DNA from 3 places in the Polaromonas sp. P4_F9 genome. Region 3 is predicted to be linked to each of the others. Evidence: predicted binding sites of a transcription regulator. Region 3 holds the regulator's gene; each other region holds the start of a gene.

Region 1 (10,468 bases), on a different contig from region 3:
GCGCCGGACAATGCGGCCGGCCCATTCGTCGAGTTCGCGGCGGGACAGGGTGTGCCCGATGACGGATGCCATGCCCGAGCCGGCATGGGTGGGCTTGATCACGCAGTCCTTGAGCTGGCTCAGCACGTCCCGCATGACGGCCTGCTCGCCACACCACCAGGTGGCCAGCGAAGGCAGGGCCAGTGTTTCACCGAGCAGGTGCTGCGAGAGTGCGGGCAGGAAACCGAGCAGGGCGCTGGACTCCAGAAAGGCCGAGCCCGGAGTGTTTACCACCAGCACGTTGCCTGCACGAATGACCTGCAGCAAGCCGGGCACGCCCAGGGTGGAGTCGGAACGCAGCTCCAGCGGATCCAGGAATTCGTCATCGAGCCGCTTGAGCAGTCCATGCACAGGCTCCAGGCCGCGCAGGGTTTTGAGGTACAGCTTGTCGTCGCGTACCAGCAGGTCGTTGCCCTCGACCAGCGTCAGCCCCAGAAAGCGGGCCAGGTAGGCGTGCTCGAAATAGGTTTCGTTGTAGGGGCCTGGCGTCAGCAGAACCACCCGGCTTTCCTCGTTGCCCTCATTGGCGGGGCTCATCGCCTTGAGCCCGTCCACCAGTGCCTTGTATGAGGCGGCCAGCCGCTGCACCTTCATCTCCCGAAAGGCTTCCGGAAACAGCAGGGAGATGGTCAGCCGGTTTTCCAGCAGGTAGCCCAGGCCCGAGGGCGCCTGCGTGCGTTGGGACACCACCGACCAACGCCCATCCGGGCCGTGGCCGATGTCGAAGGCCGCGATGTGCAGGTGGGTACCACCAGCGGGCTTGACGCCCTGCATGCCGCGCAGGTAGCCGGGGTTGCCGTGCACCAGCGCGCTGGGCAGCAAGCCCTTTGAAAGCAGTTCCTGCGGGCCGTAGATGTCGGCCATCACGCGGTCCAGCAACCGGGCGCGTTGCTGGATGCCGGCTTCAATCACGGCCCAGTCCGCAGCCGAGACCATCATGGGGAAAAGGTCCAGCGACCAGGGTCGCTGCGGTCCGTTGGCATCGGCGTAAACGTTGTAGGTCACGCCGTTGTCGCGGATCTGGCGCCGCAGGTTGGCGGTGCGGTGGTTCAGGTCGTAAAAACCGTCAGTGCCCAGGAAGTCGAAGAAGCTTGCCCAGTTGGCTGATAGGGGTCCATTATTCGAACTCGAACTCGAACCTGATCGGGCCGCTGCCGGGCTGGTCTCGTTGGTGGCTTGGGTCTCTGGCGCAGTATCTCGGCCGCCCTGGGCGCCGGTCGCAAGCTGCAAAGGCGGGACGCCCGCCAAAGGCGGCTCTGCAGCCACCGGGCCGCGCGAGACGCTTCCGCGCAACTCGTCAAAGTGCCCGGGCGCAGCCGCGGGCGCCAGCGCAGCAGCCAGCGTGCAGGGCTCTTCCAGCGCCTGGGCAGCAAAAAGTGACTGGGTGTTATTTTCCACGTTACCCAAGTATGCCTTCGGCCCAACCCCCCAAGGGCTCAAAGCGGCGGCAAGCCGCCGTTAAACCGCTGATTTTTGAGCCGAATCGTGCAATTGTTGCACCCATAAGACAGCGATCTCCCGGCGTTCAAACCCGGAAAACTGCCTAACGTAGATCCATCGTAAAGGGAAATTCCCGGCTCGGCTGAACCGGCCTGACCTGCATCTTGCCAGGGGTGTGGCCCATGCGGAAAAACCGGGTCAGGCGGCGGCTTTCGGCTTCATAGGAGTTGACCGGCAGCGTGTCATAGCTGAGCCCGCCCGGATGGGCGACATGGTACTGGCAACCCCCCAGCGAGCGCTCCATCCAGGTGTCGACGATGTCGAAAGTCAGCGGCGCATGCACGCCGATCGACGGGTGCAGGGCCGACGGTGGATTCCAGGCCTTGTAGCGCACACCAGCCACGTATTCGCCGACCCGCCCAGTGCTCTGGAGCGGCAGGGCACGGCCGTTGACGGTGATGACGTGGCGGTTGTCGTTCAGGCCCGTCACATGGACTTCCACGCGTTCGAGCGAGGAGTCGACATAGCGCACGGTGCCGCCCGCCGAACCTTCCTCGCCCATCACATGCCAGGGCTCCAGCGCACTGCGCAGGGTCAGCTCGATGCTGTTTGCCGCCACCTGGCCAATCAGCGGGAAGCGGAATTCGAAATGCGGTTCGAACCAGGTCATGTCAAAGGGGTAGCCGGCCTCCACCAGTTCGGTCAGCACGTCGGCAAAATCCATGCGGATAAAGCTGGGCAGCAGGAAGCGATCGTGCAGTTCAGTGCCCCAGCGCGTGACGCGGCCGTGGTAGGGGGTTTTCCAGAAGCGCGCCACCAGGGCGCGCAGCAGCAACTGCTGGGCGATGCTCATGCGGGCATGGGGCGGCATTTCAAAGGCGCGCAGTTCCAGCAGGCCCAGGCGCCCGGTAGCAGAGTCCGGCGAGTACATCTTGTCGATGCAGAACTCGCTGCGGTGCGTGTTGCCCGTCACATCCACCAGGATGTTGCGCAGAGTCCGGTCGACCAGCCAGGGCGGCATGTTGGCGCCGTATTTCTGCCGGTTGTTGCGGATTTCACGCAGGGCGATTTCAAGCTCGTACAACTGGTCGTTGCGTGCCTCATCCACGCGCGGTGCCTGGCTGGTGGGGCCGATGAACATGCCCGAAAACAGGTAGCTCAGCGAGGGGTGGTTGTGCCAGTAGGCGATCAGGCTGCCCAGCACCTCCGGTTTGCGCAGGAAGGGGCTGTCGGCGGGGGTGGCGCCACCCAGCACAAAGTGGTTGCCGCCGCCGGTGCCGGTGTGCCGGCCATCGGTCATGAATTTTTCGGCCGACAGCCGCGTTTCATGGGCAATCTTGTAGAGGAATTCGGTGTGCTCCACCAGCTCGCCCCAGTGATAGGCGGGGTGGATGTTGACTTCGATCACACCCGGGTCGGGTGTGACCTGCAGCATTTTCAGGCGTGGGTCGCGCGGCGGCGGGTAGCCCTCCAGCACGATGCTGACACCCAGCGTTTGCGCGGTCGCTTCCACGGCCGCGAGCAGGTCCAGGTAGTCCTCCAGCCGCTCCATCGGGGGCATGAACACGTAGAGGGCACCGGTTTCGCCGCTTTTGCTTTTGTTGGCCTTGCTGTCAGGGTCGGCCCTGGGTTTGTCTTTTGCCTTATCCGGATCTTTCGGGTCTTTCGGGCCATTGGCCCGAGCGGGGTCGCGGACCTCGACGCACAGCGCGGTGCGCGTCAGCCAGCCGGCAGACTCGAAGGCTTTGGGCGCACGCTGCTCGTTGGCAGGAGGTGGCACGTGGCTTGACGGAGCGGCCGCGCCGGTGCCTCCGGTGCCGCCACCCATGCTGCTGTCGCCGGTGGGGCGAAACTGCAGGATGCGACTGGCCTGCGTCAGTGCCGCGTTGCCCGTCATGTAGCGCGCCATGTACTGCGCCAGCGAGCTCGCACTGCTGCCAGCAGGAGGGGGCGAGGCCTGCGAGACAGCCGCAGGCGCCGGCTGCGGAGCGCCCCGCGCCACCGCCGCCGCGGCGTTGTAGCGTGCGGCCAGCACCGATGTCGATGGCAAGTCCTGGCGCGGCGCAAACGGGTCGGCCTCGATCATGTAGGGGTAGTCTGTTTTGGAAACCCAGGGCACCGAATCGAGCGGCAGCCGGTAACCCATGGGTGAGTCGCCCGGCATCAGGTACATGCGCTCATCGCGGAAGAACCACGGACCGGTGGACCATTTGGGCCCGGCCAGGGCCGGCGAGGCAGCCTCCTTCGCCTTCAGCGGCAGCACATAACCCACCACGGAGTCCAGCCCCTGCATGAAGACGCGACGCAAACGCTCCCGTTCCATCGCGTCATCCAGGCGGGAGTCAAAAGGGTCGACGTTGACCGGCAGGCGCCGCTCGCGCCACAGGTAGTACCAGGTGTCTTCATAGCCCGGCGTGATGTAGTTCGTGGCCAGGCCCAGCTTGCCCGCCAGGGTCTTGATGAAACGCTGCGCATCTGCGCTCGTGTATTGGCAGGGTTTGCGTTCATCGGCAAACAGGGCCGGGTTTTGCCAGATCGGCTGACCGTCCCTGCGCCAGAAAATACTCAGCGCCCAGCGTGGCAATTGCTCGCCGGGATACCACTTGCCCTGCCCGAAATGCAGAAAACCGCCCTCGCCATACTCGGCGCGCAGCTTTTGCACCAGCTCGGTGGCATAGCCGCGCTTGGTGGGGCCCAGGGCGTCGATGTTCCATTCCGCGGCATCGCGGTCCGTGGTGGCCACGAAGGTGGGCTCGCCGCCCATCGTCAGCCGCACGTCGCCGGCCACCAGGTCTTTGTCCACCGCCTCGCCCAGCGCCAGCACGTCGGCCCATTGCGCTTCGGTATAGGGCTGGGTGACGCGCGGTGATTCGTAAATCCGCTGCACCGCCATGTGGTGCTCGAACTCCACCTCGCATTTGTCCACGCCGCCTTCCACAGGGGCGGCACTGGACGGTTCGGGCGTGCAGGCCAGCGGGATGTGGCCTTCGCCCGCCATCAGGCCCGATGTTGGGTCCAGCCCCACCCAGCCGGCACCGGGCAGGAATACTTCGCACCAGGCGTGCAGATCGGTAAAGTCGGTCTCCGCGCCGCTGGGGCCGTCAATCGCCTTGACGTCGGCCTTGAGCTGGATCAGGTAGCCCGACACAAATCGCGCGGCCAGGCCCATGTGCCGCAGCAGCTGCACCAGCAACCAGCCGGTGTCGCGGCAGGAGCCGCAGGCCAGTTGCAGGGTTTCCTCAGGCGTTTGCACGCCGGGCTCCATGCGGATGGAGTACTGGATGTCGGACTGCAGGCGCTGGTTGAGGCCGACCAGGAAGTCGATGGTCCGCTTGGGACTCAGGTCGGTCTGCTCAAGATAGCGCTTGAACAGCGGCGTGGCGGCCTGGGTCGCCAGGTAGGGCGCCAGTTCCTGCTTCTGGCTGGCGCTGTAGGTAAAAGGAAATTCCTCGGCGCTGGGCTCCAGAAAGAAATCAAAGGGGTTGAACACCGCCATCTCGACGACCAGGTCCACCGTGACCTTGAATTCACGGGTGGGATCCGGAAACACCAGCCGGGCCTGGTAATTGGCAAACGGGTCCTGTTGCCAGTTGATGAAATGTTTGGCCGGCTCGAAGTTGAGGGAGTAGGACAGCACGCGGGTCCGGCTGTGCGGCGCAGGCCGCAGGCGCACGACCTGGGGGCCCAGTTTCACCGGGCGGTCGTATTTGTAATGGGTGATGTGGCTCAGTGCAACGTGGATCGACAAGGCAGCCTCGCTTTTTCAAATTAGGGCATCGGTGCGCAACAGCGCCAATCAAAACACAAAAAGAGTGGATCGCCACTCGGGCGACCCCTCGGGACAGCTTACTCCGCTTCGGCTACATTTCTGCAAGCAAGAGCTGCGCCAAACAGGCTTTGTCGGCTTTTTGCCTCGCCCGGCCGTTGAGCACGCAGCCATTGCATCGAATAAATCAAGCAATAACAAGTAACAAGTGGGGAGGGAGGCCGTGGGCGACCGCATTTTGGCCAGACCATGGGCTGCCTCCATGGGGCCTGGCCTTGTTTTTGGCGGTTTCATCACCGGGGTTGCCCTGCAATTGCAGCAGCCCGGTTTGTGGATGGGCAGCCTGTATGCCGCGTCGGCGGCGCTGGCGGCGTTCGCGGGGCTGGTGATGGGCGGCTTGCGGCGCAGGGCCGGTGGCGCCTCGACTCTGAACAGGAGGGGTTGGCGCGGTGCCGGCCTGGCTGCGGTGGTGCTCGCTGCCTTGCTGGGCTTTGCCTTGACGGGATGGCGGGCCACCGTGTTTCAGTCGATGGCACTCGACCCCGCGCTGGAGGGACGTGATATTGCCGTGACGGGTGTGGTCCTGGCCATGCCACAACCCGCAGAAGACGGCCTGCGCTTTCGTCTGGCTATTGAATCGGCCCGCCTGAACGGGCAAACAGTCACCCTCCCGCCGCAAATTTTGCTCGGCTGGTATACCGGCTTCGGGGTACAGGAGGCCAGGGCACTCCCGGCAGAAAGTGCTGATCCGTCTGAAATTGCGCTGGAGTTGCAGCGCCAGCCACCCACTGGCTTGCATGGCCTGCGCGCCGGCGAGCGCTGGCAAATGACGGTGCGGCTCAAGGCCCCGCACGGCAACAGCAACCCGCACGGGTTCGACTACGAGCTCTGGCTCTGGGAGCAGGGCATTCAGGCCACCGGCTATGTGCGTGCCGGACCGCACGATGCGCCGCCTCGGCGGCTTTCCGGCAGCTGGGAGCATCCGGTGGAGCGCGCCCGGCAGTCGGTGCGTGAAGCGATTTTCCAGCGCATCGACAACCGGCAACTGGCCGGTGTCGTGGCCGCCCTGGTGGTGGGTGACCAGAATGCCATCGAGCGCGCTGACTGGGATGTCTTTCGCGCCACGGGTGTCGCCCATTTGATGAGTATTTCGGGCCTGCACATCACCATGTTCGCCTGGCTCGCCTCGCTGCTCCTGAGCGGCCTGTGGCGGCGTTCTGTCGGGCTGACGCCCCGGCTTTGCCTGGCGCTGCCGGCCATCAGCGCCGGGGCCTGGGGCGGCCTTTTTCTGGCGGCCCTGTACGCGCTGTTTTCAGGCTGGGGCGTGCCGGCGCAACGAACCATCTGGATGCTGGCGACGGTGGTGTTGCTGCGGCAAAGCGGCCGGCAGTGGCCCTGGCTGCAAACCTGGCTGCTGGCCATGGCCGTGGTGGTGGCGCTGGACCCCTGGGCGCTGATGCAAGCCGGTTTCTGGCTGTCGTTTGTGGCGGTGGGCGTGCTGTTTGCTACAACTCCAGGCACATCTGGCACCCGTGATCCAACGGGCGACAGCCAGTTTCTTTCCGGAAAGGTGGCGCAGGGCGGGTGGGTGCCGCGGCTGCTTGCTAAACCGGCGGCCGGGCTGCTGCGTGCCGCCCGGGAGCAATGGGTGGTCACGCTGGCGCTCACGCCCTTGTCGCTGCTGCTGTTCAACCAGGTGTCACTGGTGGGCCTGCTGGCCAACGCGGTGGCCATTCCCTGGGTGACGCTGGTCGTGACGCCGCTGGCAATGCTGGGCGTGCTGTGGGCACCCCTGTGGGATGCGGCGGCGTGGGCGGTGGGCCTGCTGACAGTGTTTTTGCAATGGCTGGCCAGTTGGTCGCTGGCATCCGTCAGCGTGGCTGCCGCGCCGCTGTGGTGCGCCGCCTTCGGCGTACTGGGGGGCGTTTTGCTGGCGCTGCGTCTGCCGTGGCACTGGCGCGTGCTGGGCATTCCCCTGATGCTGCCAGTCCTGTTATGGCAACCGGCGCGGGTTGCACCGGGACAGTTTGAATTGCTGGCGGCGGACATCGGACAGGGCAATGCGGTGCTGGTGCGCACGGCCACCCATTCCCTGCTGTATGACACCGGCCCGCGTTTTTCGCGTGAGAGCGATGCCGGGCACCGCGTGCTGGTTCCGCTGCTGCGGGCCCTCGGCGAGCGGCTGGACATGCTGATGCTCAGCCACCGCGACATCGACCACATTGGCGGTGCACCGGCCGTGCTGGCCATGCAGCCGCAGGCGAACCTGCTCAGCTCCATTGAAGACAGCCATGAGTTGCAGGCGCTGCGCAAATCGGCCCGCTGTACGGCGGGCCAGCGCTGGGTCTGGGACGCGGTGACTTTCGAGGTGCTGCACCCGGTGGCCGCCGACTACGAGGCGGCAAACAAATCCAATGCCATGAGCTGCGTGTTGCGCGTGTCCAATGGCGCTCAGACCGCCTTGCTGGCGGGCGATATCGAGTCCGCCCAGGAGTTCAGGCTGGCCGGCAGCGCCAGCCCGGCCAGCCTGAAGGCCGACTTTTTGCTGGTACCGCACCATGGCAGCAAGACATCGTCGAGCGCCCCCTTCCTCGACGCTGTCCAGCCCCGGCTGGCGGTGGCGCAGGCGGGTTACCGCAACCGCTTTGGCCATCCGGTGGAGTCGGTGGTGGCGCGCTACAGCGAGCGCGGCATCAGGCTGCTCAGGTCGCCGCAGTGTGGCGCCGCCACCTGGCAGAGCGTGAAACCGGCGGACATCGTGTGCCAGCGGCAACAAGGCCGGCACTACTGGCATCATGTGCCTGAGTCATAAAGAAAAAGAGGAAGGAAAAAAAGGAGGAGAAAAGGAGAAAAAAAGGCGAAAAGAGAAGAGGACAAAATAGAAAAAGAAAAGTGCGATACGGCACCCGATTCACCAATCTGGCGCATAACTTGCTAAGCTAGTCATCACTACGCCATGCGCAAACCTTGCTGGAGACCAAGCCAATGAGCCGACCCATGTTTGACGAGATGAATGCAACGGAGTCCAGCGTCCGTGACCATTACCAAGGCTACCAGCGTTGGCTGGCCAAACAGCCCGCCGAAGTGATGGAGGCGCGCCGCGCCGAAGCCGAGATGATTTTTCGCCGCGTCGGCATCACCTTTGCCGTGTATGGCGCCAAGGACGAGGACGGCGCGGGTACCGAGCGGCTGATTCCGTTTGACCTGATTCCCCGGATCATTCCGGCCCATGAATGGGCCAGCATGGAAAAGGGGCTGGTGCAGCGTGTCACGGCGCTGAACCGCTTCATCCATGACGTCTACCACGGCCAGGAGATCATCAAGGCCGGCGTGATTCCGTCCGAGCAGATCTTCCAGAATGCCCAGTTTCGCCCCGAGATGATGGGCGTCGACGTGCCCGGCAACATTTACTCTCACATCAGCGGCATCGACATCGTGCGCGCGCCCAATGCGCAGGGCGAGGGCGAATATTACGTGCTCGAGGACAACCTGCGGGTCCCCAGCGGCGTGAGCTACATGCTGGAAGACCGCAAGATGATGATGCGGCTGTTCCCCGAACTCTTCAGCGAGAACCGCGTGGCCCCGGTGGCCCACTACCCCGACCTGTTGCTGGAGACACTCCGGGCGATGGCTCCGCCCGCCACGGCCGAGCCGACGGTCGTGGTGCTCACGCCCGGCATGTACAACTCGGCCTATTTTGAACACGCCTTCCTGGCGCAGCAAATGGGCGTGGAACTGGTCGAAGGCCAGGACCTGTTTGTCAGGGACAACTTTGTCTACATGCGCACCACGCGCGGACCCCGGCGGGTGGACGTGATCTACCGCCGTGTCGATGACGATTTTCTGGACCCGCTGGCTTTCCGTCCCGACTCCACGCTGGGCTGCGCGGGGCTGCTCAATGTCTACCGCAGCGGCAATGTGTCGCTGTGCAACGCCATCGGCACCGGTGTGGCAGACGACAAGTCGATCTATCCGTACGTGCCGAAAATGATCGAGTTCTACCTGGGCGAAAAACCCATCCTCAAGAACGTGCCGACTTACATGTGCCGCAATGCCGAAGACCTGCAGTACACCCTGGCCAACCTCAAGGACCTGGTCGTCAAGGAAGTTCATGGCGCGGGGGGCTACGGCATGCTGGTGGGGCCGGCCGCCACCCAGGCCGAAATCGAGGACTTCCGCCAGGCGCTGCTGGCCAATCCCGCGGGCTATATTGCCCAGCCCACGCTGAGCCTGTCGACCTGCCCCACTTATGTCGAAAGCGGCGTGGCGCCGCGACACATTGACCTGCGGCCCTTTGTGCTGAGCGGCAAGGACGTGCAGATGGTGCCGGGCGGCCTCACCCGCGTGGCGCTGAAGGATGGCTCGCTGGTGGTGAACTCCTCACAGGGGGGCGGCACCAAGGACACCTGGATTCTGGAAGGAAGTTCGGCGGCGCCCATGCAATGGCAGTCACAGTCGCAGTCACCGATTGGAGGGAACTGATCATGCTATCGAGAACTGCAGATCACCTTTTCTGGATGTCGCGCTACACCGAGCGCGCTGAGAACACCGCGCGCATGCTCGACGTGAACTACCAGACCTCGCTGTTGCCCCAGTCCGCGGCCGTGGCGCAAGGCGGCTGGCAGAGCCTGCTGAGCATCAGCGAGCTCAAACCGGCCTATGCCGCCAGGTACGGCGACAGCATCAATCCGCGTGAAGTGATGGACTTCATGGTGCGTGACGAGAAAAACTCGTCAAGCATCATCTCGTGCCTGAAAAACGCCCGCGAAAATGCCCGCGCCGTGCGGGGCACGCTGACCACCGAGGTGTGGGAGACGCAAAACCAGACTTACCTGGAAATCATCCGCATGCTGCGCAACAGCGATTTTGAGCGTGACCCCGGCCAGTTTTTTGAATGGGTCAAATTCCGTTCGCACCTCTCGCGCGGTGTGACCGCGGGCACCATGCTGCAGGACGAGGCGTTTCATTTTTTGCGCCTGGGGACGTTTCTGGAACGAGCCGACAACACGGCCCGGCTGGTGGATGTGAAGTTCCATGCCGTGGAAAATGATTTTCTCGGCGCAACCGGCGAGAAAGACCAAGAGTACGATTTTTACCACTGGAGCGCGATTTTGCGCAGCGTGTCCGGCTTTGAGGTGTACCGCAAGGTGTACCGTGACGTCATCAAGCCCGAGCGCGTGGCCGAGCTGCTGATCCTGCGGGCCGACATGCCGCGCTCCCTGC
Region 2 (10,468 bases), on a different contig from region 3:
GCGGCAACACCAAAATGCCGTTTTCCGAGCATGACAGCGTGGACCACCCAGTCAGCCTGTACGCCGCCACCAAGAAAACCAACGAACTGATGGCCCATACCTATAGCCATCTCTATGGTCTGCCAACCACCGGCTTGCGCTTCTTCACGGTGTACGGTCCCTGGGGTCGGCCCGACATGGCGCTATTCCTGTTCACTAAAGCTATCCTGGAAGGACGTGCTATCGATGTGTTCAACCACGGCGACATGAAACGCGACTTCACCTATGTGGATGATATCGTCGAGGGCGTCATCCGGGTGCTTGACCGCGCGGCCGTTTCCGACCCAGCCTATGACTCAGTTCTGGCCGACCCGGCCACCAGCAACGCACCTTACCGCGTGTTCAACATCGGCAACAATAATCCGGTTGCCCTGCTTGACTTCATTGACTGCATTGAAGAAGCCTTGGGCAAGAAGGCAGAAAAGCGCCTGTTGCCCTTGCAGGATGGTGATGTGCCTGTTACCTATGCCAATACTGACGCGCTGCAGGAATGGGTGGGTTTTGTACCCGGTACCACGGTCCAGCAGGGTGTTGGCCGATTCGTGGCCTGGTTCCGCGGTTACTACAAAATCTGAGCCTGCGCCTTGATGAGGCCCCGCGCGCCAGCCTCGCATAGATCCAGCACCCGCTCGAAGCCGGCCAGGTTGCCGTAATAGGGGTCGGGCACCTCGTCCACGCCAGCCGCGGGAGCAAACTCCAGCAGCAGGTGCAGTTTGCCGAGATGCTGTGGCGGGCAAAGGCGCTGCAGCGCTGCCAGATTGGGCCGATCCATGGCCAAAATCAAGTCAAAGTGCTCGAAGTCCTGATCATTCACGCAGCGCGCTCGCGTATTTCCGGGCTCGTAATCCCGGCTTAAAAGGACGAATCTGGCCCGGGCGTCCGTTTGCTCTCCTGCATGTTGCGCAAGTAATCCCGCCGAGTCGAACTCAAGCTCTTGCGATCGCCCTGCGTCGTGTGCCACCTGCCTCGCCACGGCCTGCGCCATGGGAGAACGGCAGATATTGGCCATGCAGACCATCAAAATCTTCGTCATGGTGAAGATTTTAGGTAGTTGCCAGCCTTGCTCGCCAGGTGGCCGATTTCTTCAAATGACATGAGCCTGTTTTTTCCAATCACATTCTTGCAGCTCATTGCAGCTCATTGCAGGTACTCCATGGAACTTCCTCAAGAACCGGGCCGATAGCCTGTTGCAGAATCGGATAAATGATTTGTTCTCCACAGCCTGGAATGCCGTAATATTTAACTCGGCGGCACTGGAGATTCGCGTGAACCAGGCCTGTAGACAGGCAGCAGCCGTCAGGTGCATGAATAGGGGCGAGAGGTGCTGGAAATTTCAGCGGAACAAACGGGAAATCACCGACCTGTGGCTATTCTCACGCAGGTCGAAAAAACCTATCACATGGATTCAATAAGCGTCCCGGTGATCAACGGGGTCGATATTGTGGTGCGCCGTGCATGTTTCACTGTGCTGATGGGCCCATCCGGCAGCGGCAAGACGACCCTGCTCAACATGATCGGATGTATTGACAAGCCTGACAAAGGCGAAGTCATCGTGGCCGACTGCAAGGTAGGCAATTTGACAGACGACGCGCTGTCGGACTTCCGTGCCAAAAACATCGGGTTCATTTTTCAGAACTTCAACCTGCTGCCGGTCCTGAGTGCATACGAAAATATCGAATACCCTTTGTTGCTGGCGGGCGCCTCGGCAAAAAAACGGGGTGAACGGGTCCTTAAATTGCTGGATGCAGTGGGCTTGGGCGACAAGGCAAAGAATTTTCCAGGTCAATTGTCTGGCGGGCAACGCCAGCGGGTTGCAATAGCCCGTGCCTTGGCCCGAAAGCCAAAGTTGGTTATCGCCGACGAACCGACGGCCAATCTGGACAGCCAGACCGGGGCTGCCATTTTGGCCTTGATGCGCAGGATGGTCGAGCGTTATGAAGTTTCTTTTATTTTCTCGTCTCATGACCCCCATGTGATCAATGCCGCAGACGACACGATTTTCCTGACCGACGGAACGATTCGCGGGGTTCGTCGCAAAGGCGCGGATGACGTGCCATGATGACCTTGACCCTGGCGGTGCGAAATCTTTTGCGTAACCGTCGCCGCTCGTTGGCCACCTTGCTGGCTATGGCGATTGGCGCCACCTCGATACTCTTGTTCGGCGGCTTCAGCACCAATGTCAATTACGAGTTGCACACGAGACACGTGCAAAAGGGTGGACATCTGCAGATTCAGCATCGGGATTTTTATCTTTACGGTAGCGGAAACCCGACAGCCTATGGCATTGCCGACTACACCAACATCCTGGCGGCCATTCAAAGCGATGAAGCGTTGCAAAAAATGGTGCTGGTAGCGACACCCACCTTGCAATTTAGCGGTATTGCGGGGAATTACCCAGCAGGTGTGTCCCGGACCATCATGGGGACCGGGTTCGTCGCAGAAGACATCAACCGTATGCGGCACTGGAACGACTTTGATCTACGCACCAAGGCTCCGCTGTCCGCGCTGGAAGGGGCGGCCGCAGATGCTGCCGTCGTCGGTACCGGCGTGGCCAGGGTACTGCAGTTATGCGACGCATTGAAAATTGAGCGGTGCCCCAAGCCCGAAAAGGAGCAGAAGGCCGACAGCCTGGCGCTTCCCGATGACATCGCTCAACTCAGCCTGCAGGAAACACCTGCTGCGTCCGGCGCCACCGGGGCCAATCCACGCAGGATCGAAGTGCTGGTCGTCAACGCTCGAGGCGCACCGAATGTCACCTCCCTGGAGGTAATTCGTGCAGAAGATCAGGGTATCAAGGAGCTTGATGAAGTCTCCCTCATGATGCGTCTTGCGCAGCTACAACAGTTGATCTATGGGCAAACACCGCCCAAGGCAACTTCGATCATGCTCCAGCTGCGCCACTCCGACCAGATTCCGGCGGCAAAGGCGCGTCTGGCGCCTATCCTGGCCAATTTTTCCACCAAACAACCGTTGGCCATGCTGGACTTCCGGGCGCTGAATCCTTTTTATGTCCAGACCATGCTGATGTTCGACACCATATTTGGTTTCGTTTTTGTGCTGATTGGGGGTATCGTCCTGTTCACGGTCAGCAACACCATGAATACCACGGTTGTCGAACGCACCGTCGAGATTGGTACCCTGCGTGCGATGGGCTTGAGACGTTCCGGTATTCTCAGGCTGTTCGTGACCGAAGGCGCGCTGCTTGGCTTATTCGGGGCAGTGATCGGCGTTGTGCTGGCGCTCGTGTTGTCTGTCGTCATCAACCAGATTGGCATGCCCTGGCTGCCTCCCGGCAACGTTGAGTTGGTGCCCTTCACTGTCAATGTCTGGGGTGAAACCGGCATGATCCTTGGCACAACCTTCGGCCTCATCTGCATTGCGATCCTCTCTGCCTGGTGGCCTGCACACCGGGCTGCGCGACTGGACGTGGTCGAGGCCTTGCGTCACGTTTGATGGAGAAAGGCTTAACGAAAGGCTTGACGAATATGAAACGAATAGCCCTGTTTTCATTCCTCTTCGGCTATGGCCTGGCGTGGTCCGCGCCTGGCGCAGAAGAGATCCTCGCTGCCAGCGATGCCATCCGCAATCCAGGACAGCCGTTCAGTGTGACTGTGACGTTGACTGAATTTCAGGCTGGCAAGCAGGTCGACACCAGTACACTTATCAGCTACTCCCGCACGCCAAAGCAGGGTGGCCAATTCGCCAGCTTGACCCGTTTTGTCCTGCCCGCGCGGGATGCGGGAAAACTGATGCTCAAGAACGGCAATGACATGTGGTTTTACGACCCGACCAGTAAGGCGAGCGTTCGCCTGTCGCCGCAACAGCGCTTGCTTGGGCAGGCATCCAATGGTGATGTGGCTACCGTGAATTTGGCGACGGACTACAGAGCGCAGCTGACTGGCGATGAGGAGATCCTCGACGGCGAACGCCGCACACGCAAGGCCCACAAACTCGCGCTTAGTGCATCGTCGCCGAATGTCACCTATGCAAGCATCGAGCTGTGGGTAGATGTTGAAAACAACCGGCCCCTCAAGGCGCGTTTTTTTGCCGAATCGTCGCGCTTGCTCAAAACGGCCTACTATCGCCGGTTTCAGCCCCAGCTCGGCGCAGAGCGCCCGACCGAGACCGTGATCATTGACGGCCTCGATCCCCAGTTGGTCACGCTCATGCGCTTTTCAGACTACAAGGCACGCGCCATCCCTGATACGTGGATGCAGCGAGACTTCCTGCCTCGTTTTCAGCCGGAGTAACCTCATGCGCTTTTTTACCCGTTCCGTTCCCGCTCTCTTTGTCGCGGTTGTGTTGATCCAGGCGCCTGCCTTGGCCGCGGACGCGGAGGCAGACGCCCTGAGTCTGCAAAGCGACACCAGCCCCCCGGCTGAAGCTGCTCGGGACACCAAGTTTTTCGTCGAGGGCGCGATAGGCAACGCCAGCCAGCGTTACTTGCCTGACAGTCGCAACATCGGTCGCGCCTCACTTGATTTCTCGCATTCGGCCCGGCTTGGCCCGGGACTGCGCGCCGTCATTTCGGACCGCCTTGATCACATTTATCCCAGGGACGCGGGCGCTGACTCGACGGTGAACAGCCTGCGCGAGGCCTATTTGAGCTGGCAGCCCGAAGGAGAAAACACGGTCTTGGAACTTGGACGTATCAACCTGCGTTATGGGCCGGGTTATGGCTACAATCCCACCGATTTTTTTCGTGACGGCAGCTTGCGCGTCCTGACTAGCGCCGATCCCCTTGCGCTTCGGCAGAATCGTCTTGGCAGCGTTATGCTGCGTGCGCAACGGCTTTGGAGCGACGGCTCATTGTCGTATGCGTATTCGCCGAAATTGGCCGATCGCCCGAATCCGGATGGCTGGAGCCTTGACCTCGGATCAACCAACAATCGGGACCGCTCCCTGATTGCGCTCGGCACCCAATTTTCGCAGCGCGTCAGCAGCCAGGTGCTGCTATACAAGGAGAGCGGCCTGTCGCCCGCGCTGGGCGCCAATTTGACGGCGTTGATGTCGGACGCAGCGGTAGCTCATCTCGAGTGGTCACGAGGCCGTGAGCCCGATTTGCTGAGCCGAGCCCTGGCTTTGCCGGAAAATAAAGCCACGCGCAATCGCTTTGTCGGTGGCGTCACGTATACCACCTCTGGCAAGTTGTCAGTCACGGCCGAATACCAATACAACGGCTTCGCGATGGGGCAGCCGGCTTGGGCCGCCCTTGGCACTGCGCCCGCTACCCAGGTGGCGTACCTGCGGGAAGCCCTGCGGCTTCTGGAACTGGCGCCCCGCCGGGCCTATCTGATCTACGCCACACAAAAAAGCCTCTGGCTCAAGGATCTGGATCTGACCGCGTATCTTCGGTTTAATCCCGGCGACCGCAGCCGGCTCGCCTGGCTTGAGTTGCGCCACCACTGGCCAAGCTTCGACCTGAGCTTTCAGCTTCAGCAGAACATGGGTCGTGCCAGCAGCGAGTTTGGGATATTGCCCGATCGCCGCATTATGCAAGTCCTGGGAACCTACTACTTCTAGGCGTCCAAGCGCAGGATCCCATAACAAAAAAGCGCGCCGCAATGGCGCGCTTTTTTTGGGGAGTCTTAACTTGGCGCTTTACTTGTTGCGCCTGCGACGCATCAGCGCCAAGCCTGACAGCGCCAGGCCAAGCAGCGCCAATGTGCCGGGCTCAGGCACTTGGTTAACGAAGAGGTTGCCAGAGCCGTCGGCCGTTGCCGTAAAACTTCCCAGCGTAACCCCGCTGAGTGTCGTTGTGACGCCGGTGGTTTCCATATTCAGGAGGAAAGGTGACGGAGAAGTAAAATACGAATTACCGAAGACCGTCGGCGTAAAGAGCAGGTTGACGTCGAAGTCGCCGTTGGCTAGCGCGGGGGAGAAGATACGGGCCTCGCTGTAAGCGTTCAGTACCCCCGTACCGAGCAAAAGGTCGCCGATGCCGTTTTGGTCGGTGTCAATGAAAAGGTTCAATGCAAATGTGCTGAAGATGGCCAAGATACCCGTTCCGTCGATGCCAGCAACGCCAGTGGCGGTGAAGTCCCCTACTATGGAATAGCCGGCTGGAGGAGGGGAGTTCAGATATGCCGCCTGCGTGAAGATGCCGTCCTTGAAACTGGACGCTTGGATTAAGCCGGTCTCCGTGAACGGGTCATCAAAATTCAGTGTTGGACCGACCAGAGTCTGATTGATTATTGCGCTGTAGGAGTAATCAATCGAATCGGCGGTGATGAGGGGTGCCGCCGCCGGCACGCCAACCACAACTGTCTCATTAACCTGGAAGTCAATACCGGTTCCCACAGCAGCTGCCGGACCGCTGGCGATCAATGCAGCAAGGGCAAACGCAATTGACAGTTTGCTTTTCAACATACAGTCCTCCTTAACGAGATGATTTGCAAATGCAGACTGACGAGGTTCGACAGCCCTGCATTTGCGTTGGATGCATGCAAAGCCCGTGCCCAAAGAGAATTACCTAGTATTGACAAGCACTTAGCGATTTATTTCTCGGCCGATGCTGTGACAGTGTAAAAATATTCGACATTAGCTGGCGTCGCAAGGACTACCAGAATGCAGGCGCCTGCATGGCGTCGGCGCCGGGTGCCAAAGCAGGCATAGCCGGCGCAAGCTGCGAGGAACTTTTCATTGAGATATGTCTTGCCGCGGCGCCGCAGACCGACGCAAGCAACCTGAGTCGTCGAGCTCGTCGAGCAGTTTCCACGTGGCAGGTGCCGACGTTGGCGCCACAGGCTGACTCGGCACTTGGCCGCCCTTGACCCGCCTGACGGCTTGCAACTTGAATTCCAGTGCGCACTTGGCCGGTCGTTTCGTTTCGCTCATTTCATTGTCCTGACGCTGATTTTTAACTATCAGAACTATCAGCCAAGAACTTTTTAAGCGACAAGGTTCAAATATCTGGCAAGGCTCAGCGGCGGGTCGCCGCTTTGGAAAAGCGTGCAAATGGCGCCCCATGAAAAAAGGCCCCGTCAGGGGCCTTCTTGCTTGAGCGTTGCCGTACCAACTGGGGTCAGCCTTGGCGCCGCCGCGTCGTAGCGGCCAGTCCCAGCAGGCCGAGCGCCAGCAGGCCGAGAATTCCTGGTTCCGGGACTTGCGTGACGGTGGTCGACGTGCCGATGAACAGTTGTTCATAGCCATTATTTAGATCTCGGCCAACGCAGTCACCTGTACCCGCTGTCCCACCGCTGGTACCGATGGTATCCGGGTCGCAACCCATTTGAAGTTCAATATGAATATCGGTGTAGCCAGCGAAACCGCCCGAGAGCCAAGCGGCAAGGAAGTCGTTCAGTGTAGGTACGTCGATTGCATAGGCTGCCTGGTTGGCACCCAGGTTGTTGTTGATTGGGCCGGTAACAGCGCCCGGAGAAGAGCAGGAAATAGGCACGCTGGCAGCGTCCAGGCAGATCGCACCACCGGAGAGGACGTAATCCGTGCCAACAGGATCAACATTTGATCCCGCCAAAGGATCCGGAAGGCTCGCCGCAGTTGCGTCTATACCGCCGACTGTGAAGCCCCCAGCTGTACCCAGGAACACACCGCCCCCGCCTTCAGTAAACAAGGCGTAATCATTACTCAAATTGCTGAAGGTGAGATATAGCGTGTTCAGGCCATCCCCTGTCAAACTGATTTGCGCCCAGACCGCAAGGTTTTGGTCAGTCGAAGCACCACTGTTGGTTTGGTTGTTGTTGAAGAAAAATATCGGACTTTCGCCATTGAGGAAAGTGGTAAAGGCAGTAAGTGTGCTGTTCCAAATGTCCGAAAAGTAGTTGCTGCCGCTTACCCCGGAAGGCGTCGATAAGGCATCGTCCATCCCGGCGGGATTGGTATTTACCGGTCCGCCGTCGGCGCCGGTGGCGACAACGATCAGGTCCTTGATTGCGCCTGGGGTGGAGTTGACATAATAGAGGCTCCCGGGCCCGGTGCTGCCAGCAATCACGCCTTCAACCTGCAAGGCGTAGGAATTGGCATCGTCGTAGGTCACGTAGCCAGCGCCTGTGAGGTCAAGCGCGGCCTGGGCCGTCCCTGCCATACCTGCCGCCAGCACTGCCGCAACGGCAAGTCGCTGAAATTTTGTGCTTATACCTTTCATGACATCCTCACTTGGGTGAGCCACCGTGTCAGGGAATCTGATCAGCCATGGTATGCCGAACCCAAGCACTCTTCATGCCAGTCAGCTATTCACTATAAAAATCAAAAGCTTGTTCAATTCCAAAGGAACGCATTAGCGGCAGATGTAAAAAAATCCGACAAAATAATGGGAAAGTTCCATCTCGCTTGCAGGCTGCTGGCAGTGACCTTGGCCGCCGTGCCTGCTCTCAAGCCTGCATCAAAGTTGCCAGGTCGCGCCTGAGCGAGCGACTGTGCGGCACTGGCGAAACGCCAACCCGTGCGAAGAAGCCAAAATCGTCTTCGGGCGTCGAATTGGCAATCCGCTCAAAATCACTGGACAACTTCAACGCTTGTTCAAACAGTCTCGGTTCGGTCGAAAAGTGGCGTCCGGCGCGGGCATACCAACGAAAAATCACCGGGGTCATCTGCGGTTGCAAATGCAAACCCAGGTGCGTCGCCGTGAGCCAGATGCGCTGCACGGCGCGACCCAGGTTTACCCAGTCCGCCAGGCCTGCCGGGGGCTGTTGGGGGCGCAGCAAGAGATGCGCGGCGCAGCATAGCGCGGGCAGCAGGTCGAGCTGGATGCGCGGTGCCACGGTGCCCAACAGGTAGCGATTGAAGAACCCCACCCGCGCCCAGCTTTGCATGACCCATTCCATCAGGCGCGCAGTCGCCGGGTCCACGCCGACAGCCTGCTCCGGGATGCGGTCCTTGCTGTAGCGCGCCCGCCACTCGATAACTTCTTTGTGCACTGGATAGGCCTCTGGGCAAGTCAAACGAATTTTCGCGCTGTCCCACAGCAGACCGGCCACCTTCAGGCGTTCACCCCAGGACTCGAACAGTTGCACGCTAAAGCCTTCGCCCGCCGCGTCGATCAGCGCTTGGCGCTGTGTGCCGGTAAGCGGTGTGGTTTTCATCGGTCGGCGCTGAACAGTGCGGGTTTCGATGCAGTCAAACAGTGGGTCCCGAACCAGGGCAGGGTCCTGCGCCAGACTCACGTCATAGACAGGATTGCGGTGTTCTCCGTGAGAAGAAACAGTCCAACTGGTTGTCAGGCCAAAGCCGGATGCCGCAATCCGCATTGTTTCAAGCAGTGCTCCATGGGCGATGTGGCTCGGATGCCCTTCATAGTCATAAAGAATATGGTCGCGTGTATCAAAGCCATGTACCCGAACCCGGTATTCGTCCACAATCTCAAAACGCCACGGTTGTGTGTTGTCACCACTGGGGGCCCAGCGTGCGAGGTCGAGAATATGGGTCAGCTTGTCAAGGCTCACAGGTATTTCCTTGCGTTGAATCAGGGGTCTCATGCGGGTGTCCAAGGCAAATGCACCTGCGGACCCGCAATCGAAGGCAATCCCTATTTTTACTGTAACGGGGCCAAAGGGATGGTCCCCCGGTTATGCGCCAGAGCACAATAACAATACAGGATTTTGCACATCGAGAGCGTTATGGCAGCCCCAATCACCTTTGATTACGACAGCGCGTTCTCGCGCAATATTGGCTGGACTACACAGGCCGAACAGGCCAAGTTAAGAACGTCTCGTATCGCGATTGCGGGGCTGGGCGGAGTGGGCGGCTCGCACTTGCTGACGCTTACCCGGCTAGGGATCAGTCATTTCAACATCTCCGATTTTGACGACTTCGATGTGCAAAACCTGAACCGGCAGGCTGGCGCTTTCATGCCTTTTATGGGGCAGCCAAAAATCGACACGGTCGCCCGCTTGGCGCGCGACATTAATCCAGAAATCGATTTGCGCTTGTTTCCCCAAGGCATCACCCCCCAAAACATCGACGAATTTCTGCGGGATGCCGATGTCTATGTGGATGGCCTGGATTTCTTTGTGCTGCCAGYTCGCCGCATGGTATTTGCGAAGTGCCGGGAAAAGGGTATTCCTGCAATGACCGCAGCACCGCTGGGCATGGGCACTGCATTTCTCTACTTTCGTCCTGATGGCATGAGTTTTGAGGACTATTTCAAAGTGGAAGGGTACGAGTCGCRGGAGCAATACGCCCGTTTCATTGCCGGCCTGTCACCAGCGATGCTTCAACGCGACTACCTGGTTGCGCCCGAATCGGTAAATTTTCAGGAGAAGAGGGGGCCGTCAACCATCATGGCATGCGACCTTTGCGCTGGCGTGATGGGCGCTAATGTCTTGAAGGTGTTGCTGGGGCGGGGCTCCATCAAGGCCGCTCCGTGGGGAATTCACTTCGACGCCTACCATCAAAAGCTTAAATTGACCTGGCGCCCATTTGGAAATTCCAACCCAATACAGCAGGCGCTGCTGAAGTTTATACGCCCCGT
Region 3 (10,468 bases):
GAGCACATGAGCCGTCCAGCCGGCGTAGTTCTTCTTCCAGTGCGTGGCCAGCCGGGGAAAGAAGTCGGAGGCTTCTTCGCCGGTTTCCGTCTGTGCCTGCTCGCGCCCCGGGTTGGCCGAGCGGTCGCGCGGAGCGTCGGCCTGGCCGGCTTCGGATGCATCACGCGGCAGCGGCTGGCCAAACTCGTCGATGGCCTGGGTGCCGTCCCAGGAGCCGCTGACGCCATGGCCCTGCTGGCGCCGCTGGTCGCGTCCCTGCACGCCGGTGATGCCGGCCACGCCGGCCACGTCAATGCGCTCGCCATAGGGGGGGTTCACCAGCATCACGCCGGACGGCGCGGGCGGCATGCGCTGCAGCGCATCACCGCCGCGCAGCTGCACGGCGTTGGCCACGCCCGCGCGCTCGGCATTGCGCTCGGCAAAATCCACCATGCGGAACGACACATCGCTGCCAAACACCGGTGCCGTCGGCTCCGTGATGGCGGCCTCGGCCTGGTCGAGCAGCCCCTCCCACACATGGGCCTGGAAGGGCAAATACTTCTGAAAGGCAAAGCGGCGGTTGATGCCGGGCGCGATATTGCAGGCAATCTGCGCCGCCTCAATCACGATGGTGCCGGAGCCGCAGCACGGGTCGTACAGTGGCACACCCTCTTTGCACTGCTGGTCCCAGCCGCTGGCGGCAATCATGGCGGCGGCCAGTGTTTCCTTCAGGGGAGCGTCTCCCTTGTCTTCGCGCCAGCCGCGCTTGAAGAGCGGCTCGCCCGAGGTGTCGATGTAGATGGTCGCCGTGTCGGTCGTCAGGTGCACATACACGCGCACGTCGGGCCAGCGCGTGTCCACATCGGGGCGCACCTCGTACTTGGCACGGAAGCGGTCGGCAATGGCGTCCTTGACCTTGAGCGCTGCAAAGTTCAGGCTGGTCAGCGGGCTGTGCTGCGCGGTGATCTCGACCTTGAAGGTCTGCTTGGGCGTGAACCAGATCTCCCATGCGACGCTGGCTGCCGCGTTGTAGAGGTCCTGCTCGCTGCGGTACTGGTTGTGCTGCAGCTCGATCAGCACACGCTGGGCCAGGCGGCTGTGCAGGTTGAGCTGCAGGGCATCGCGCCAGGAGCCCTGCAACTGCACACCGGCGCGCCAGGCCTTGCCCTCGATGCCGGTGATGCGTTTGACCTCGCTGGCCAGCAAGGCCTCGACGCCGGCGGCGCAGGGTAAAAAGAGTTGAAGTTGGTTCATAAGTAGGGCCTCAAGGGGCTCTTTCAAAGCGATTTGCGCAGGTTGGCAGGCGCGATGCGCAAAGCCTCGCGGTACTTGGCCACGGTGCGGCGCGCGCATTCAATGCCCTGCTCCTTGAGCATTTCGGAAATCTGGTTGTCGCTGAGCGGCTTTTTCAGGCTCTCGGACGAGACAAACTGCTTGATGAGGGCGCGCACCGCCGTGCTGGAGGCGTTGCCGCCGGTCTCGGTGCCCAGCGCGGAGCCGAAAAAGTACTTGAGCTCGAAGGTGCCGAACGGCGTGCTCATGTACTTGGCCGTGGTGACGCGCGAGATGGTGGACTCGTGCAGGCCCAGTTCGTCGGCAATTTCGCGCAGCACCAGCGGACGCATGGCCAGCTCGCCGTGTGTGAAGAAATTCTTTTGTCGCTCCACAATCGCACTGCTCACGCGCAGGATGGTGTCAAAGCGCTGCTGGATGTTCTTGATGAACCAGCGTGCCTCCTGCAAGCGCTGCTGCAGGGCCTGCCCATTCTGGCCCTTGTGCTGCTTCAGCGCATTGGCATAGATGTCGTGCACGCGCAGGCGGGGCATGACCTCGCTGTTGAGGGAGACCTTGAAGCCGCGGCCCGACTTGACGACGATCACGTCGGGCACGATGAGGTTGCGCTCGACGTTGACAAACCGCCGCCCGGGCTTGGGGTCCAGCCGGCCGATCACGGCGATGGCGCCCCGGATCACGCTCTCCGGAAATCCGCACAGGTAGGACAGGCGCTTCATATCCCGCTTGGCCAGCAGCTCCATGGGCTGCTTGCACATGGCGATCGCTGCGCGGGTCTCGTCGCAGTCCTTGCAGTCGAGCAGTTGCAGGCCGAGACACTCGGCCAGGTTGCGGGCACCGACGCCGGCGGGCTCCATGTGCTGCAGCAGCTTCAGGGCCATGGCAAAGTGCTGCTCCAGCTCTTCCGCCTGCTCAAGGTCGTCGCCCGCCAGGCCGGCGGCCAGTGACGCGAGACTGTCTTCGAGGTAGCCGTCGTCATTGAGCGACTCGATCAGGAAATGCAGCGCCGCCTGGTCTTCCTCCGACAGGCGCAGGCCGAGCGACTGACGGTGCAAATGGTCCTGCAGCGACTCATGGCTGCGGGCCAGGTCGGAAGCCTCGGCCTCGCTGTCATCCACATTGTTCTTGCGGGCAGGCGCGTCGCCGCCCCATTCGCTGTCGTCCGGCGCCGACTCCACCGTGCCGTCGCCCTCCCAGCTTTCTTCCAGCTTGGCCTCGGAGCTGATCTCGGGCCCTGTATCTACATCGTTTTGGCTTGCAACCCTTGGTTCATCAGGGCTTCCTGCTACTGAATCACCAGCAAACTCAAACTCCCGGCTGTCCTGGCTGACCGGCGTATCGGCATTCTCCAGGCCAAACTCCTCGCGCGGCGCGGCTTCTTCCGACACTTCCAGGAACGGATTTTCATCGAGCATCTGCTCGACTTCCTGGCTCAGCTCAAGGGTGGACAGCTGCAACAGGCGGATCGACTGCTGCAGTTGCGGCGTGAGCGCCAGATGCTGCGAGACCCTGAGGGAAAGGCCTTGTTTCATGGCATCCCTAAGCGCACGACAAAACGAATTGGGATGTATTAACCAAGCGGGGGCCGTGCAACCGGCTTTGCCGGGGCGCAGGCGCCGCCCCCTGCAGGGGGGAGGGAGCTACACGCAGTGAGCGACAACGGGGGGGAGCCATCACATTCTGAAGTGTTCACCGAGGTAAACGCGGCGTACATCGGCATTGTTCACAATCTCGGAAGGGGTGCCGGTCGCCAGCACATGGCCGTCACTGATGATGTAGGCATGGTCGCAAATGCCCAGCGTTTCGCGGACATTGTGGTCGGTGATCAGCACGCCAATGCCGCGCGACTTCAGGAAACCGATGATGCGCTGGATTTCGATCACGGCGATCGGATCAATACCGGCAAAAGGCTCGTCGAGCAGGATGAACCGCGGCTGCGTCGCCAGGGCGCGCGCAATCTCGACGCGGCGGCGCTCACCGCCCGACAGCGCCGGCGCCGGCGAGTCGCGCAAATGATCGACCCGCAAATCCTGCAGCAGCGCTTCGAGCCGCTTTTCAAGGTCTGCGCGGCCCAGCGGCTTGCCGCTGGCGTCCAGCTGCAACTCCAGCACGGCGCGCACATTCTCTTCCACGGTGAGCTTGCGAAAAATCGACGCTTCCTGCGGCAGGTAGCTCAGCCCGAGGCGCGCGCGCAGGTGAATCGGCATGTGCTCGACCGACTGGCCGTCGATGGAGATCTCGCCCGCATCGGCACGCACCAACCCCACGATCATGTAAAACGACGTGGTTTTTCCCGCGCCATTGGGGCCCAGCAGGCCCACCACCTCGCCTTTTTGCACGGACAGCGAGACATCCTGCACCACCTTGCGGCTGCCATAGGATTTCTGCAGCCCCTGGGCCACCAGACGGCTCGGCGGTGCGGTGCTGGCCGCCGGAGTATTGGCTGCCGGGGTATTGACCGACGATGTGTCAGTCACCGCATCCGCGGGTTGATTGTCCGTTCTGTCCATTTTTCGGCTTTCCGTCATGGCCCCAGCGTGGTGCCGGGACGCAAACGGAGCGCGGGTCCGGCCGGCGGCTGCGGTGCCGATGCGGCGCCGCGCGGCGACAGCATGGCGCGAATCCGCCCCGTGGGATTGGTGGCCGTGCGGTTTTGCGCGCCCCCATCCACAGTGAACACATCGGTGTTGTTGTCATAAACAATCAGGGAGCCGGTCGTTTCATCGACCAGGGTCGCGCCGTTGTAGCGCCGCACCACGGCCTGCTTGATGAATTTGACGGTGTCGGCACGGCTGTCGTATTCGATCCGCTCGCCTTCCCCTTCGATGTACTCGTCCACGCCATCGCGCTTTTTCCGGTAAAAGGCCAGCTTGCCCGGCGCCGCCACGGCCAGGGCCTGCTGGTAGCCCTGGGGATCCTGGCTGACATCCACCCGTTCGCCCCGGACAATGGTGGTGCCCTTGGTGATCACCACATTGCCGGTGAACACGCTGGTTTGTTTCAGGTCGTCGTAACGCAGGGCATCGGCCTCCGCATTCATCGGCTTGTCGCGGTCAGCCCGCTCGGCCGCGGCGGGAAACACGGCCCCGGCCGCCAGTGCGGCCAGCACGATCAAGGGAAAAATGGGGTGTTTCATAAAGGCACGAATCTTGCTGCTTGTTTTGAGTGATTGTAGCCATGCCAGCTCCGGGAATGGCGGCCAGGGCCAAATTGGGCCCATAAAAAAACCCGCCACGGGTGGGCGGGTTTTCGGGCCAACGCCGGGCGCCGGCGTGTGACTTGCCGACTTGCCGCGCGCTTATTTGGCCTTGCGCGATTGCGCGATCAGGTAATCGGTGACCTGCAGGGCCCTGTCCATGTTCTGGGCCAGCTGGCCAGACGTGTAGTAACGCCCGCCGACGCCCAGGGCCGGCACGCCGTCGACCGCGTAGGTGTCCTGCAACTGGGTGGCCTTGCGCGCCTTGGTGCTGACGGAAAACGAGTTGTACAGCTCGACAAACTTGGCCTTGTTCAGGCCCTGCTTCTCCGCCCAGGCCGCCACCTGATCCGCCGTGTTCAGCGCCTGACGCTCGATATGGATCGCATTGAACACCTTTTTGTGCAGCTCATTGAGCTTGTCCATGGCTTCCAGCACATAAAAAAGACGCTGCTGCGGCTCAAAATCGGGACGAAAGGCTACCGGCACGCGCCTGACGGTCACGTCTTTGGGCGCTTTCTGGATCCAGGCCTCGAGTTGCGGCTCAAAGGCGTTGCAATGCGGGCAGCTGTACCAGAAGAATTCCACCACTTCGACCTGGCCGGCAGGCACGTCGGTGGGAGCGGGTTTGCCCAGCGTCAAATAATCCGTTCCCTCCTTGAAGGCGCGGGCCTGAGCCTGCGCGGCTGTGGGCAGCGCAACGCCTCCCCAAGTGGCGGCGGCTGCCACGGTAGCGGCTGAAAGCGAAAACTCACGTCGTTGCATCAATTTTTCTCCTGGTTTCCTGGTCTGTGGGTCTGTGTGGGGGTATTTTGCAAAGCGGCCACTTACTTATTCAGTGAAAAAAACAAGCCGGCCGGCCGTTTCGTACAGGGGTTGGTACGCCCCCGCCCATAAAAGTTCACCCCGGTTAGCGCTGCACCCTGACGAGGGCTGTTTCTATCGAGTTGCCGTCCAGCCGCTCCTTGACCTTGTCGGCGTCTTCTTTTTTATCAAAGGGGCCAACGCGCACGCGGTACACCGTTCGGCCCGACTGCTCGCGCTCACTCACCTTGGCCTGCACGCCCAGCAGCATGAGCTTGGCGCGCTGCTGCTCCGCGTCTTCTGGCGTACGGAATGCACCGGCCTGGACAAAATAACTGAACGGGTCAACGCCCGAGACGGCGGGCGCGGCGTCCGCCTTGGCCTTGGCGAGATCGCCCAGCGGATCCGCGGAGGGGGCGGGCTTCGCCGGGGGCGCGGGAGCCGCCTTGGGCGCGGTCGCCGTGGCGGGGGCCGGCACAGTGCCGGGTTCGCCGGAAGCGCTGGAAGCAGAAGGGAGCGGCTTCACAGGCGTTTTTCCCGCCAGCGGGGCATTCGGGTTCCAGTCCCGGTTCTTTTTGGCTTCCGCTGCGTCGCTGTCGGGATTGCGCGACTGGCTCTTGTTCATGAAAGGCACCGGCACCTTGGTGATGTAGACCGCCACGGCCAGCGCAGCGCCCAGGCCGATCAGCGCGCCAATCACCAGACCCAGCAGGGTTCCGCCTCGTTGTTTTCTCATACCTTGCCCAATTTTCTTGCCTGCCTCTGAATCCTGCTCTGAATTTCGCTCTGCATTCCGCTGTGTGTGCTTCATGGTTGCCTACATTTTGTGGGGCGCACTGACGCCCAGCACCTTGAGGCCATTGTGCAATACCTGCGCCGTCGCGGCGACCAGCGCCAGGCGCGCCAGCTTCACGGCTTCGTCGTCCACCAGAATCCGCTCGACGTCGTAATAGCTGTGGTAGCAGGCGGCCAGCTCGCGCAGGTAAAAGGCCACGTCGTGCGGCGCCAAACCGGCGGCCGCATTGCTAAGCATGTCGGGGTACTTGGCCAGCAGCAGCATCAGGGCCTGGGCTTGCGGGCTGACCAGGGCCGACAGGTCCACGCTTTTCAGCTGGCTCTGATCGCCGCTCTGCGCGGCCCAAGTGCCGAGAATCGAGCATATGCGCGCATGGGCGTATTGCACGTAGTACACCGGGTTTTCATTGTTCTTGGCCAGGGCCAGGTCGATGTCAAAGACGTACTCGGTGTCGGGTTTGCGGCTGAGCAAAAAGAAGCGCACGGCATCCGCGCTGGTCCATTCGATCAGGTCGCGCAGCGTGACATAGCTGCCGGCGCGCTTGGAGATCTTCACCTCTTCGCCATGGCGCACGACGCGCACCATGGTGTGCAGCACGTAGTCGGGGTAGCCCTGCGGAATGCCGGCGCTGGCGGCCTGCAGCCCGGCGCGCACGCGGGCAATCGTGCCGTGGTGGTCCATGCCCTGGATGTTGATGGCCTTGCTGAAACCGCGCTCCCATTTGGCCAGGTGGTAGGCCACGTCAGGCACAAAGTAGGTGTAGCTGCCGTCGCCCTTTTTCATCACGCGGTCTTTGTCGTCACCGTAATCGGTCGACTTGAGCCACAGGGCGCCGTCCTGTTCGTAGGTTTTGCCGGCGTCCTTGAGCTTTTGCACCGCACTGTCGACACGGCCCGAGCTGTACAGGCTGGACTCGAGGTAGTAGTTGTCAAACCTGACCGAGAAGGCCCGCAGGTCCAGGTCCTGCTCATGGCGCAAATAGGCCACGGCAAACTGCCGGATCGAGTCCAGGTCTTCGACGTCACCGCTGGCGGTGAACTCCCGGTCGTCGGACTTGACGGTCTTTTTGGCCAGAAAGTCATTGGCGATGTCGCCAATGTAGTCACCGTTGTACGCGGGCTCGGGCCAGCCGGCATCGCCCGGCTTGAGGCCTTTGGCGCGCGCCTGCGTGCTGGTGGCCAGGGTCTGGATCTGCACGCCGGCGTCGTTGTAATAAAACTCGCGCCACACATCCCAGCCCTGCGTGTCGAACAGGTTGCAAATCGCATCGCCCAGCGCCGCCTGGCGGCCATGGCCCACATGCAGCGGCCCGGTCGGGTTGGCCGAGACGAACTCCACAATCATGCGATGCGGGCTGTCGGCCAACTGCATGCCGTACTGGTCTGCACCCTGCAACACTTCCCGCACCACCTGCTGCTTGGCTTCGGGCTTGAGCCGGATATTGAGAAAACCGGGGCCGGCGATTTCAACTGCGTCCACCCAGCGCGCAAACGCGGGCGCCTGGAGCAGCAGCCCGCGCAGGTTTTCCGCCACCTGGCGCGGGTTGAGCTTGAGCGGTTTGGCCAGCTGCATGGCCGCGGTGGAGGCAAAATCGCCATGGGCCGCCACCTTGGGCGACTCGAAGGCTGCCGCCACGGTATTGTCAGGCGCCATGGTTTTGAGGGCCTGGCCCAGGGCGTCCAGCAAGTCTTGTTTGATTTGAAGCATGGAGAGATTTTAAAGGTGTGGCCCCCACGCTTTTCACTGCGTGTAATGCGCTGCCCCCCAAGGGGGCCGTATTTTCCTTGGGGCGGCCCAGCGGAAAATGCCCTCAAGGCGCTGATATTTCCCTGACTTGACCCGCTCAAACCGCCCATGGCAGAATCGGGGCTCATTCAAGAGAGCGCTGTTGCCCTGCAACGGCCGCCGAAGGCGCAATCTCCCATGATCGCTCAGGTCCCCGTATTGAATGAAACATGCCGAATCTGGAGAGAGCTGCAGCGCAACGCTGCCGCCACCGAAGGAGCAAATCCTGGCCGTCAGCCCCGCTGATGCCGGGCTGAATCTCTCAGGTACCAAGGACAGTGGGAGCGGCACCAGCACTGGTGCACGCTGCCGCCCTGAAATTCACGATCAATTTCATAGCTGCCTGCGCGCATCCGTGCTGGCCTGTTGCCTTGTTTTCCTTGGGAATTTCATCATGAAAGTTACCGTTTTGGGCGCCGGCGTGACCGGCATCACCTCCGCCTGGTTTTTGCGCCAGGCTGGCCACGAGGTCACCGTGGTCGACCGCCAGCCGGGCGCCGGGTTGGAAACCAGCTTTGCCAACGGCGGGCAGATTTCGGTCAGCCATGCCGAACCCTGGGCCAACCCGGGCGCGCCCCTGAAGGTGCTGAAGTGGCTGATGCGGGAAGACGCGCCGCTGCTGTTTCGCCTGCGCCCCGACCTGAACCAGTGGCTCTGGGGCCTGGACTTTTTGCGCCAGTGCACGCCGGGCCGCACCCGGCACAACATCAAGCAGATGGTCAACCTGGGCCTGTACAGCCGGGCCACGCTGCAAAAGCTGCGCGCCGACACCGGCATCAATTACCAGCAAAAGACCGAAGGCATCCTGCACTTCTACACCAGCGAGCAGGAATACGCCGATGCGCAGGGCCCGGCCACGGTGATGCGCGAGTACGGCTGCGAACTGGACATGAAAACGCCCGATGAATGCGTGGCCATCGAGCCCGCGCTGGCGGGCAGCCGCTCGCAAATCGTCGGCGGCAGCATGACGCCCAGCGACGAATCGGGTGATGCGCATGCCTTCACCCGCCAGCTGGCAGCCCTGTGCGCCGACGCGGGCGTGAATTTTTTGTACAACACCCGCATCGTGGGTGCACGCAAAGAAGGCGACACGCTGACGGCGGTGCAGATTGCCAGCGCCGAAGGGGTGGTGAGCGAGCTGAAGTCCGACGCCTATGTGATGTGCCTGGGCGCCTACAGCCCGCAGTGGGCCAAACTGCTGGGCCAGACCTTGCGGATTTACCCGGCCAAGGGTTATTCAGTGACGCTGCCGGTCATCAACGAAGCCGCGTCCTACAACGTATCGCTCACCGACGACGAGTACAAGCTGGTGTTCTCGCGCCTGGGCAACCGCCTGCGCATTGCGGGAACGGCTGAATTGAACGGCTACAGCACCGACTTGAACCTGGTGCGCTGCGAGGCGATTGTGCGGCGCGTGCGCCAACTCTTCCCCGACATGACCGACGGGCGCGATGCGCAATACTGGACCGGCCTGCGCCCGGCCACGCCGTCCAACGTGCCCTACATCGGCGCCTCCAAAACCCGCAACCTGTTCCTCAACACCGGCCACGGCACGCTGGGCTGGACGCACTCCTGCGGGTCGGGCGCGGCGATTGCCGACATCGTCAGCGGACGCGCACCCCAGGTGGACTTTGCCTTCACCGGCCAGGTGCCTGAGCGCAAACGGGTGTCATTGGGCCGGCCCGCAACACAGGCATAAATCGGCTAAATCGGCTAAATCGGCTAAATCGGCTAAATCGGTCGAGTTGGCGGGATTCGCTGCCATCCGATTGGCGCGGGCGGCGCCAGCGACTGGCAGGCTGTTGAAATTCGCACGGCGCCACTGGCCCTGCCAATCAGCAGCAGCCTGCTAGGCCGTCGGCCGGATGTGAAATTTCCCGTCCGTCACCAGCGCGTCATCCACTTCGACCACCGACACGCTGCGCACCTGCGCGCCGGCCGGTCCGCGCCCCGCCCAATCGATGATGTTCTGGACTGCCTGGGCTTCGCCGGCTACGGTGGCCTCCACGGAGCCATCCAGGCGGTTGCGCACCCAGCCGGAGAGCCTGAGTGCGTGGGCTTGCTCCGCGAAGGCCGCACGGTAGCCGATGCCCTGCACCAGACCGGCGATGCGCAACTGTTTTGCCATGTCTCATCCCCCTTGTGTTCTGTTGCCGGATGCGCTGTTGCTTCTTCAGCAGCGTTGCCAGATATTTTCCGCCAACGCTGGCCAGCAGGCGACGATCCGTTTCGAATCGAAAATTCGGGATAGCGCAGATCGTCGCGCCAGCGCGGGCCCTAGATCAGCAAAGCGCGGGCGGCGTCTTTCACCGCCTGCGTGAGGCGCTGGGCCAGCACGGGCTCGCGAGCCCAGTGCTGCCAGTACAGCGCCACGTCTACCGTTTTGCCGGGCATCACCTCGGCCAGCGGCGGGCGGTGCGTACGGGCTGCCAGATGCTGCTCGGGCACCATGCCCCAGCCCAGGCCCAACTCCAGCGCCAGTTCAAAGGCATCGACGGCGGGTACAAAGTGACGCGGATACAGCGCGTCGCGCAAATTGAAATGCTGCGCCAGGAAGGCATCCTGCAGCGCATCCTTGCGGTTGAAGATGACGGCCGGGCTGGCCAGCAGGCGCT

What was found. Region 3 encodes sigma-54, which starts transcription at its own class of promoters, with help from an activator protein. Its sites were predicted from a motif close to TGGCANGNAANCTGCTTT; they were not measured.
Region 1: the regulator sigma-54 is predicted to act here: its motif matches at 5,351-5,368, upstream of AC1DUB_RS16525 (transglutaminase family protein).
Region 2: the regulator sigma-54 is predicted to act here: its motif matches at 8,206-8,223, upstream of AC1DUB_RS20445 (PEP-CTERM sorting domain-containing protein).

Annotation. Positions count from the first base shown of each region.
Region 1 is NZ_JBFUJT010000017.1:166,717-177,184, forward strand. It holds gene AC1DUB_RS16520 (circularly permuted type 2 ATP-grasp protein) at 1-1,437, opposite strand, end outside; gene AC1DUB_RS16525 (transglutaminase family protein) at 1,583-5,227, opposite strand; gene AC1DUB_RS16530 (DNA internalization-related competence protein ComEC/Rec2) at 5,508-8,057, shown strand; gene AC1DUB_RS16535 (circularly permuted type 2 ATP-grasp protein) at 8,231-9,727, shown strand; gene AC1DUB_RS16540 (alpha-E domain-containing protein) at 9,730-10,468, shown strand, end outside.
Region 2 is NZ_JBFUJT010000026.1:20,108-30,575, reverse strand. It holds gene AC1DUB_RS20480 (NAD-dependent epimerase) at 1-614, shown strand, start outside; gene AC1DUB_RS20475 (low molecular weight protein-tyrosine-phosphatase) at 602-1,072, opposite strand; gene AC1DUB_RS20470 (ABC transporter ATP-binding protein) at 1,439-2,098, shown strand; gene AC1DUB_RS20465 (ABC transporter permease) at 2,095-3,492, shown strand; gene AC1DUB_RS20460 (outer membrane lipoprotein-sorting protein) at 3,525-4,289, shown strand; gene AC1DUB_RS20455 (hypothetical protein) at 4,294-5,562, shown strand; gene pepA (flocculation-associated PEP-CTERM protein PepA) at 5,641-6,408, opposite strand; gene AC1DUB_RS20445 (PEP-CTERM sorting domain-containing protein) at 7,064-8,143, opposite strand; gene AC1DUB_RS20440 (nitroreductase family protein) at 8,370-9,473, opposite strand; gene AC1DUB_RS20435 (ThiF family adenylyltransferase) at 9,615-10,468, shown strand, end outside.
Region 3 is NZ_JBFUJT010000016.1:34,584-45,051, forward strand. It holds gene AC1DUB_RS15315 (THUMP domain-containing class I SAM-dependent RNA methyltransferase) at 1-1,233, opposite strand, end outside; gene AC1DUB_RS15320 (RNA polymerase factor sigma-54) at 1,257-2,804, opposite strand; gene lptB (LPS export ABC transporter ATP-binding protein) at 2,946-3,782, opposite strand; gene lptA (lipopolysaccharide transport periplasmic protein LptA) at 3,797-4,408, opposite strand; gene AC1DUB_RS15335 (thiol:disulfide interchange protein DsbA/DsbL) at 4,571-5,233, opposite strand; gene AC1DUB_RS15340 (SPOR domain-containing protein) at 5,379-6,008, opposite strand; gene argS (arginine--tRNA ligase) at 6,090-7,775, opposite strand; glycine riboswitch at 7,934-8,025, shown strand; gene AC1DUB_RS15350 (D-amino acid dehydrogenase) at 8,248-9,552, shown strand; gene AC1DUB_RS15355 (acylphosphatase) at 9,703-9,981, opposite strand; gene AC1DUB_RS15360 (HTH-type transcriptional regulator ArgP) at 10,131-10,468, opposite strand, start outside.